Regions from separate parts of the Burkholderia stabilis genome, predicted to be linked through region 3. Evidence: predicted binding sites of a transcription regulator. Region 3 holds the regulator's gene; each other region holds the start of a gene.
What was found. Region 3 encodes HrcA, which represses chaperone genes, less so after heat shock. Its sites were predicted from a motif close to TTAGCACTCNNNNNNNNNGAGTGCTAA; they were not measured.
Positions count from the first base shown of each region.

Region 1: BBJ41_RS30345 (co-chaperone GroES) is a predicted target of HrcA. The motif match lies at 1,619-1,645, and genes of this name have one in related genera.
Region 2: rpoH (RNA polymerase sigma factor RpoH) is a predicted target of HrcA. The motif match lies at 1,458-1,484, and genes of this name have one in related genera.

Region 1 is NZ_CP016443.1:2,795,797-2,799,071, forward strand. It holds gene groL (chaperonin GroEL) at 1-1,283, opposite strand, end outside; gene BBJ41_RS30345 (co-chaperone GroES) at 1,296-1,586, opposite strand; gene BBJ41_RS30350 (alpha/beta fold hydrolase) at 1,796-3,079, opposite strand.
Region 2 is NZ_CP016442.1:3,153,783-3,157,057, reverse strand. It holds gene leuA (2-isopropylmalate synthase) at 1-56, shown strand, start outside; gene BBJ41_RS14695 (nuclear transport factor 2 family protein) at 187-570, opposite strand; gene BBJ41_RS14690 (acyloxyacyl hydrolase) at 616-1,185, opposite strand; gene rpoH (RNA polymerase sigma factor RpoH) at 1,546-2,481, shown strand; gene cydP (cytochrome oxidase putative small subunit CydP) at 2,862-3,140, shown strand; gene BBJ41_RS14675 (cytochrome ubiquinol oxidase subunit I) at 3,130-3,275, shown strand, end outside.
Region 3 is NZ_CP016442.1:1,823,437-1,826,711, reverse strand. It holds gene recN (DNA repair protein RecN) at 1-305, opposite strand, end outside; gene BBJ41_RS08525 (NAD kinase) at 326-1,228, opposite strand; gene hrcA (heat-inducible transcriptional repressor HrcA) at 1,360-2,382, shown strand; gene hemH (ferrochelatase) at 2,519-3,275, shown strand, end outside.

The sequences.
Region 1 (3,275 bases), on a different replicon from region 3:
TCGCGGATTGCCTGCCGCACGCGGATCAACGCGACGCCGCCGCCCGGCACGATGCCTTCCTCGACGGCCGCGCGCGTGGCGTGCAGCGCGTCGTCCACGCGATCCTTCTTCTCCTTCACCTCAATCTCGGTCGCGCCGCCGACCTTGATGACCGCAACGCCGCCCGCGAGCTTCGCGACGCGTTCCTGCAGTTTTTCACGGTCGTAGTCGGACGTCGCTTCGTCGATCTGCACGCGAATCTGCTTCACGCGCGCTTCGATGTTCTTCGCATCGCCCGCGCCGTCGATCACGGTCGTGTTTTCCTTGCCGACCTCGATGCGCTTCGCCTGGCCGAGTTCGGCGAGCGTCGCCTTCTCGAGCGTGAGGCCCGTTTCCTCGGCGACGACCTGCCCGCCGGTGAGGATCGCGATGTCCTCGAGCAGCGCCTTGCGGCGGTCGCCGAAGCCCGGCGCCTTGACCGCGACCGTCTTCAGGATGCCGCGGATGTTGTTCACGACCAGCGTCGCGAGCGCTTCGCCCTCGACGTCCTCCGCGATGATCAGCAGCGGACGGCCCGACTTCGCCACCTGTTCGAGCACCGGCAGCAGGTCGCGGATGTTCGAGATCTTCTTGTCGTGCAGCAGGATGTACGGGTTCTCGATCTCAGCGATCTGCTTGTCGGGATTGTTGATGAAGTACGGCGACAGGTAGCCGCGATCGAACTGCAGCCCTTCGACGACGTCGAGCTCGTCGGCGAGCGACTTGCCGTCCTCGACGGTGATCACGCCTTCCTTGCCGACACGGTCGATCGCTTCGGCGATGCGCTGGCCGATCGATTCCTCGCCGTTCGCGGAGATCGTCGCGACCTGCGCGATTTCCTTGCTCGTGGTGGTCGGCTTGCTGATCTTCTTCAGCTCTTCGACGGCCGCTGCGACGGCCTTGTCGATGCCGCGCTTCAGGTCGAGCGGGTTCAACCCCGCCGCGACGTATTTCTGGCCTTCGCGCACGATCGCCTGTGCAAGCACGGTGGCCGTCGTCGTGCCGTCGCCGGCTGCGTCGCTGGTGCGCGACGCGACTTCCTTCACGAGCTGCGCGCCGATGTTCTGCAGCTTGTCCGCGAGTTCGATTTCCTTCGCGACCGACACGCCGTCCTTCGTGACGACCGGCGCGCCGAAGCTGCGTTCGAGCACGACGTTGCGGCCCTTCGGCCCGAGCGTGACCTTCACCGCGTTCGCGAGAATGTTCACGCCTTCGGTCAGCTTCGAACGTGCGACGTCGCTGAAAATGATTTCCTTGGCTGCCATGATTGCGCTCCGTTATTGATTGACGACGGCGACGATGTCTTCCTCGCGCAACACGAGGAACTCGGTGCCGTCCACCTTGACGGCCTGGCCCGCGTACTTGCCGAACAGCACGCGCTCGCCTACCTGCAGGTCGGGCACGATGCGCTGGCCGTCCGCGTCCTTGCGGCCGGGGCCGACGGCGATCACTTCGCCCTGGTCGGGTTTTTCCGCGGCGCTGTCGGGGATCACGATGCCCGACGCGGTGGTGGTTTCCTGGTCGAGTCGTTTGACGATGATGCGGTCGTGCAAGGGGCGTAGGCTCATCTCTTCGTCCTGTCCTGTTCTGTCGAAATTGGCTGGCACTCTTCATCAGAGAGTGCTGACGAGTATAAAAACGCACGACGGCGCGATCCAATAACGGATTCCGAAAAGCATTTGCGCGCACACGCTATGGATGCGTGTGCCGGGCGAGGCGGCCAACCTGCCGATTTCGGGAAAGCATTCGTGCCGTCGTGCAAAGCGCATGCAGCCGGCTATTGCAACACGGCCTGCTGCGCGGAAGGTGCGCACACGGGGCGGATCGTCTTGCCGGCAAGCACGCGCTTCACGAACGGAATCGAATCGGCGAGCGACGCGTTGACGGTGCCGTTGTGTTCGCGGCCCGCATACAGGTGCGCCTCGACCGTCGTGCCCGCCGTGCACGCGTCCTTCGCGAGCGCGAGTTCGAGCGGCGCGAGCCCGTCGTCCGCGCCCGCACCGATGAAGACGGGCGTGGCGATCTTCAGCGTCGGAAATTTCAGGTAGTCGTCCCACCATGCCTGCAGCCGCGCATCGCCGCCCGGCTTCACGGTGTTCGCGTGCGTCAGGTGCGCGAGCGCCGCATCGTCCTCGAGCGACGCGAGGCAACTGATGCGCGCCTGTTCGAGGATCGGCAGCGCGTTGTCGGTCAGCACTTCGTCCGCGCGCAGCGACGGGTCGATCTGCTGCGCCGACAACACCGAATAGAACTGATACGCGAGCGTCGGATCGACGCGGTCTGGATCGCGCCGGTACGCCGTCTCGAACTTCGGCAGCGACGCGAGCGTGGCGCGCGACGCGTTGTAGATCGTCCCGGTCGCGACGGTCGCGCGGATCGCAAGCTCCGGCGCATAGGCGGGCGCGTAGCCGGCCGCCGCGAACACGGCCGAGCCGCCTTGCGACTGGCCGACGAGCACGACTTCATTCGCGAGGCCCGGCACGCCGCCGAGCACCGCGCGCACGCTGTCGAGCAGCGTGTAGCTGTTCGAGCGGTTGTTGAGCTGCGGATTCGGGCCGGGCGTGCCGAGCCCCTGATAGTCGGTCGCGACGACCGCGAACCCTTGTTGCAGCCACGCGTTCAGGTAGCGCACGTCGCGATACGAGCGGCCGAACCACGACGGCGCGCAGATGTCGGCCATCCCGAACGTGCCGTGCGCCCACGCGACGATCGGCCAGCCGCCGGCCGGCGGCGTGCCGCGCGGCACGAACAGCGCGCCGGACACGGCGATCGGGTCGTGGCCGCCGACGCCGTCGGTCGACGCGTACAGGATGCGCAGTTGCCGCGCGGCGCTCGCGAGCCCGAGCGTCGCGGGCAGCGGTTCGGAGCGCAGCAACGCACCGGGCGTCGCCGGAATGTCGCGGTCCCACGTGTAGAACGCGGATACGCGGCCGTCGCCCTGCAACGGATCGGGCGCCGGGACGTGGCCGGGCGAAGCCGCGTGCGAAACGAGGGACGGCACGGCGAGCGCCGAAACCAGCAGCGTGCGCGCGGCGATGCCGCGCAAGGGGAGGAGCGTCATGGTCGGATGAATATCGATGAGGTCGGATCGGGCGCGCCGGGCAATACCTGGCACGGGCCGACCACGACGCAAGTTTCGAACCAGCCGGATCGTGCGTGCCGGGTACGCGGGCTGGCGGGCGCTTCGTCCGTGGGGCACACACGTCGCGCGTGTGCCGGTTGCGGCTCGTGCAGCAATCCGGGCAGGCGGGCTGTTG
Region 2 (3,275 bases), 1.3 Mb from region 3:
TCAGCGCGATCAACCGCTCCGCATGGCACTGCGCAGACCGCCGCGCGGCAGCCTGACGCTCAGAGTTCGACAGTCAGCGAGCGGGGCGTGACCGCCCGTGCTGCGCGCGATCCGCGCCGCACGAGGCAACAAAAAGCGGCCCAGAAGGCCGCTTCGTCGGGACATGAAAAGGAGCGCCACGCGTGCTCATGTCTCGGTCGCGCACCGCGTCGCCTGCCACGCGAGCAGGCACCAGCGGCCCTGCTCCTGGGTGTGGACGGATGTATAGGCAATCGGGAAGACCAGGCCGCCGTTGTTCGTTTCCATCTCGATCAGCGCGCGCCCGGTGACGACGCAGGTTTCGCTGCCGACGGGCAGCACGTCCTGCGACTGGATTTCGATCTGACGATAACGGCGGCGGCCGGCGACGATGGCGTCGATGAACTGCTGCTTGGTTTCACGTTTGCCGTTGGTGTGCACGAAAAATACCGTGTCCGACAGCAGCGCGCCGAGCGCCTCGCCGTCCCCGTCCACCATCGCCCGGAACCGATCGCGCTCGAGCGCGCGGATCGCATCGATCACCTTCGCCATCGCCAGACTCCTCGGCAACGCGCACACCGTGCGCGGGCATGCGGATCAGAAGTTGTACTGCACGTAGAACTGGTGGAAATTTATACCAGGATTCGGCTCTTTGATACCCGCGTTAGACACATGTTCAAAACGGTAGCCGACCTGATACTGTTGCCGTTGGCCGAACTGCACGCCGACACCCGCAGTCGGCGCGAACTGGAACGCGGTCCCCATCGAGAAACGATCCGAGATCGTCGGGTGCGTCAGCAGCCGAAGGCCGCCGCCGGCCTCGATGAACGGGCGGATCTCCCCGGCGCTCTTGATGAAGCGGAACATCGGCGTCACGCCGAATTCGCCGATGCTGCTGTGAACGTTGCCGCCCGTGTGCCAGTAGCCGGCATGCCCTTCCACGACGAACGCGAAGTGCCAGCCACCGATTTCCCACCAGTTCCAGCCCGGATCCCACACCACGCCGAGATCGGCCTTGTCGACCCCGTGGCGATCCGAAAAACCGCCGCCCGCCTGAATCCCCCATCGATCCGCGCATGCCGCACCCGATCCGCCCAGAAGTGACGCCGCGAGCATCGCATGCAGCGCAAGCCGGCTGCGGGGCCGGCGATTCTTCTTATTGTTCATCTGACACTCCAACTTTGTGGGTTGAATGGGGCCGGCCATCCCAGCCGTGCCCGAGCGAACTGAATGGTATGGTAAAGGACTTTTCGGATCGGCATCACGAAACGAAATGGCTTGCTTCCAAAACGACAAAAATCGAAATCGTCTACTGATTACCATCAGAAACAACAGCTTACGGAACTTCGATCCGCCGCTTTGGTCGCAGATTAGACTATCGACTCGACTATTTCGATAGAAAAACCGGGAACTCAGATGTCCACGCCCGCTCTAAGGAATTAGCACTCGGATTACGGGAGTGCTAAGATTGGCTCCGGTTTCTCATCCGAGACCCGGGGTTTGTCCCTGATTCCAAAGGAGTTTTTAGTGAGCCACGCCCTGACCCTCCCGAACACCCTGAGCCCGACGCCGGCCAAGGCCGAATCGGCAGGCTCGCTGGCGCTCGCAGCTCAATCGATGTTGCCGGGCCAGCTTGGCAACATCGATTCGTATATCCAGGCCGTCAATCGCATTCCGCTGCTGACCGCCGAAGAAGAACGCCAGTACGCAACCGAATTCCGCGAAGACAACAACCTCGACTCGGCACGCCGCCTCGTGCTGTCGCACCTGCGGCTCGTCGTGTCGATCGCGCGCAACTATCTCGGCTACGGCCTGCCGCACGGCGACCTGATCCAGGAAGGCAACATCGGCCTGATGAAGGCCGTGAAGCGCTTCGATCCGGCCCAGAACGTGCGTCTCGTGTCGTACGCGATCCACTGGATCAAGGCCGAGATCCACGAATACATCCTGCGCAACTGGCGCATGGTGAAGGTCGCGACCACGAAGGCGCAGCGCAAGCTGTTCTTCAACCTGCGCAGCCACAAGAAGAGCATGCAGGCGATGACGCCCGAGGAAATCGACGGCCTCGCGCAGGAGCTCAACGTCAAGCGCGAGGACGTGACCGAGATGGAAACGCGCCTGTCGGGCGGCGACATCGCGCTCGAAGGGCAGGTGGAGGACGGCGAGGAGTCGTACGCGCCGATCGCCTATCTGGCCGACTCGCACAACGAGCCGACCGCCGTGCTCGCCGCGCGTCAGCGCGACACGCTGCAGACGGACGGCATCGCGCAGGCACTCGACGCACTCGACGCGCGCAGCCGCCGCATCATCGAGGCGCGCTGGCTGCACGTCGACGACGACGGTTCGGGCGGCTCGACGCTGCACGATCTCGCCGCCGAGTTCGGCGTATCGGCGGAACGCATCCGCCAGATCGAAGCGAGCGCGATGAAAAAGATGCGCACCGCCCTCGCCGAATACGCGTAAATCCCTGCGATTTAGAGCGCCTCGTCGAAAACCGCTGCCCGACCGGCAGCGGTTTTTTTTCGCCTGTCTTTTTCACCGGTTTTTCGCCGGTTTTTCACCCGCCGCCCCGCCCGCTTCTCCGTCCGTTTCTGCGCCGATTAATTGACCTGTTTCATCGGGTATTGGGCGGTTTTCGGCCCCCTTCCGCATAACCTTGATCTGCCTCAATTTTTAGCCGCCGGTTCGCGACGGTCTGCCGCAGCGCAGCACTCGGCATCGGAAAGCCGTCCTTTTAAAATTGGCATGTCCGGCGCAAAAGGATTAAAACAGCTTCACGGCCGTCATAAATCCGACGTAAAGTCGCCCCAAAAACCGACCTAAATCGATTCAGGATAATCGCCTTGATCTCGATCAATAAAGAGCCTGCGCCGCCGCCCCCGCGGCCGGCCGGCACGATCGGCTGGCGCGCGCGCATCGTCGCGTGGGCACGCGGACCGACCCTCGCCCGCGACATCACCCTGGTGCTGATCGTCAAGCTGATCCTCCTGATGTCGCTCAAATACGCATTCTTCAATCATCCGCAGGCCGAGCACATGTCGCTGCCGCCTGCCGCCGTCGCCGAGAGGCTGCTTTCGGTGCCGGCGCCTGCATCTACCGAGGGAGACCACCATGATAAGTAGTGAAGTCGTCGATCTGTCACGTCTGCAGTTCGGCATCACGGCGCTCTACCACTTCCTGTTCGTGCCGCTGACGCTCGGCCTGTCCTGGCTGCTCGTCATCATGGAAGCCGTGTACGTGATGACCGGCAAGCAGGT
Region 3 (3,275 bases):
CGCGAACGGCCGTTCGCATCGATCACGCGGCGCAGCATCACGGTGTCCTCGGTGTCGAACGCGTGTTCGTCGAGCCAGCGCGCGACGCGGTCGTGCGGCGTGAATTCGGCCGTGATGTCGGCGCGGCCGCAGCCGGCGCGCACGACGCTCGCGTCGGCGCGTTCGCCGAGCGCGAGGGCAAGGGCGTCGATCAGGATCGATTTGCCGGCGCCGGTTTCGCCGGAAAAGACGGAAAAGCCGCTGTCGAATTCGAGATCGAGCGCGGCGACGATGACGAAGTCGCGGATCGAGAGGTGGCGGAGCATGGTGTCGGGCGGGAGGGGCGTCAGGACGCCTTGTCGTCTTCGTTCGATGCGTGTTCGTTCCAGTGCAGCTTCTTGCGCAGCGTCGCGTAGTAGCTGTAGCCGATCGGGTGCAGGAACGGCACCGTATGCTTCGAGCGGCGCACCTCGATCGTGTCGTTCAGTTCGAGCGCGGTAAACGACTGCATGTCGAAGTTCACGTTGACGTCGCGCCCGCCGACGATCTGGATCGCGATCTTCGAATCGTCCGGCAGCACGATCGGCCGGTTCGACAGCGCATGCGGCGCGATCGGCACGAGCACGATGCCCTGCAGCTGCGGATGGAGGATCGGGCCGGCCGACGACAGCGCATAGGCGGTCGAGCCGGTCGGCGTGGCGACGATCAGGCCGTCCGAACGCTGGTTGTACATGTACCGGCCGTCGACCGACGCGCGCAGCTCGACCATCCCGGAGAAGCCGCTGCGGTTCACGACGACGTCGTTGAAGGCGAGCGCGTGGTAGATCGGTTCGCCGTCGCGCATGATCCGGGCCTCGAGCAGCGAGCGCTCCTCGCGCTCGAACTTGCCCGCCAGCATCACGGGGACGCGCGCGTGCATGTCGGCTGCCGCGATGTCTGTGATGAAGCCGAGCCGCCCGTGGTTGATCCCGATCAGCGGCGTCTTGTACGGCGCGAGCTGGCGGCCGATGCCGAGCATCGTGCCGTCGCCGCCCAGCACGACCGCCACGTCCGCGCGCGCCCCGATTTCGGCCGGGGTGAGCGCCGGATAGCCGGTGATGCCGAACTCGCGCGCGGTATCGCCTTCGAAGACGACTTCGAAGCCTAGCTGCGCGAGGCTGGCAGCCAGGGTGGCGAGCGGCTCGGCGATGCCGGGCGTGTTGCTCCGGCCGACGAGCGCGACAGTATTGAACTGATTACCGGTTTTCATGCCGGCATTACACCATAGCTCGTTGACGAAAAGAACCGCCTGTGCGCCGGCGGGGCCGGATCGGGCCGGCCCGGGCAATGGCGGCCGACGCCACTCGCCGCGGTCGCGCGGTTGCGCTAAAATTTTCCACCATGCTAGATCCTCGCGCACGAACCCTCCTGAAAACCCTGATCGAACGGTATATCGCCGACGGTCAGCCAGTCGGCTCGCGCACGTTGTCCCGTTACTCCGGGCTCGAGCTGAGCCCGGCGACGATCCGCAACGTGATGTCCGACCTGGAGGAGCTCGGCCTCGTGTCGAGCCCGCACACGTCGGCCGGCCGCGTGCCGACGCCGCGCGGCTATCGCCTGTTCGTCGACACGATGCTGACGGTCGAGGCGCCGATCGACGCCGAGGCCGTGGCGCGGCAGGTGCAGAACACGCTGCAGGCCGGCGAGCCGCAGCAGCGGGTGGTCGCGGCCGCCGCGAGCGTGCTGTCGAACCTGTCGCAGTTCGCGGGCGTCGTGCTGACGCCGCGCCGCAGCCACGTGTTCAAGCAGATCGAGTTCATGCGCCTGTCGGACAAGCGCATCCTGCTGATCATCGTGACGCCCGAGGGCGACGTGCAGAACCGGATGCTCGCGACGCCGCGCGACTACTCGCCGTCGCAGCTGACCGAAGCCTCCAACTACATCAACGCGCATTTCGCCGGCCTGTCGTTCGACGAGGTGCGCCGCCGCCTGCGCGACGAGATCGACCAGCTGCGCGGCGACATGACCACGCTGATGCACGCGGCCGTGACGGCCAGCACCGAGGTGCCCGACACCGAGGACACCGTGCTGATTTCCGGCGAGCGCAACCTGCTCGAGGTGGCGGATCTTTCCTCCGACATGGCACGGTTGCGCAAGCTGTTCGACGTGTTCGACCAAAAGACGGGCCTCCTGCAACTGCTCGACGTGTCGAGCCACGCCCAGGGCGTGCAGATCTTCATCGGCGGCGAATCGACGCTCGTGCCGATCGAGGAAATGAGCGTCGTCACCGCGCCTTACGAGGTGAACGGGCAGATCGTCGGCACGCTCGGCGTGATCGGCCCGACCCGCATGGCGTACAACCGTGTGATTCCGATCGTCGACATCACCGCGCGCCTGCTGTCGCTCACGCTGAGCCAGCAGTAGAGCCGGCCGAACCCGCCCGATCCCGCCCCGTCATCATGACGCGGTGCCGCACGCGCCGACAGTCGGCCGAACGGCACGAGGCAGCCCGCTATAATTGAGAGCCGTCCGGTCCCGTGCCCAGAGCACGTTCTTGCCCATGCGTTTCGATCTTGAGCCGCCTTCGAGTATCGCGGCCGCCCATCGCATCGGCGTGCTGCTGATCAATCTCGGCACGCCCGACGCCCCCACGCCGCGCGCCGTGCGGCGCTATCTGGCCGAATTCCTGTCGGATCCGCGCGTCGTCGAAATTCCGCAGGCCGTCTGGCAGGTGCTGCTGCGCACGCTGATCCTGCCGCTGCGCGGCCGCGCGTCCGCGAAGAAATACGCGGCCGTGTGGATGCCCGAGGGCTCGCCGTTGCGCGTGCATACCGAGCGCCAGACCGACGGCGTGCGGCACCTGCTCACGTCGAACGGCTATCACGTGCTGGTCGATTACGCGATGCGCTACGGCAGCCCGAACATTGCGCACGCGCTCGCGCAGTTCAAGCGCTTGGGCGTCGAGCGCGTGCTGCTGATGCCGATGTATCCGCAATACTCGGCGTCGACCACGGCCACCGCCTTCGACGCCGCCTTCGACGCGCTCGCGCGCATGCGCAACCAGCCGGAGGTGCGTACGGTGCGGCACTATGCCGACCATCCGGCCTATATCCATGCGCTTGCCGAGCAGGTGCGCCAATATTGGGCGCAGCACGGCCGGCCCGACTTCGCGGCCGGCGACAAGCTCGTGCTGAGCTTTCACGGCGTGCCGAAGCGCACGCTCGATCTCGGCGATCCCTATCACGACCAGTGCCAGCAGACGGGCGCGCTGCTGATGGCCGCGCTCGGGCTGTCGACGACCGAATGCCGCGTCACCT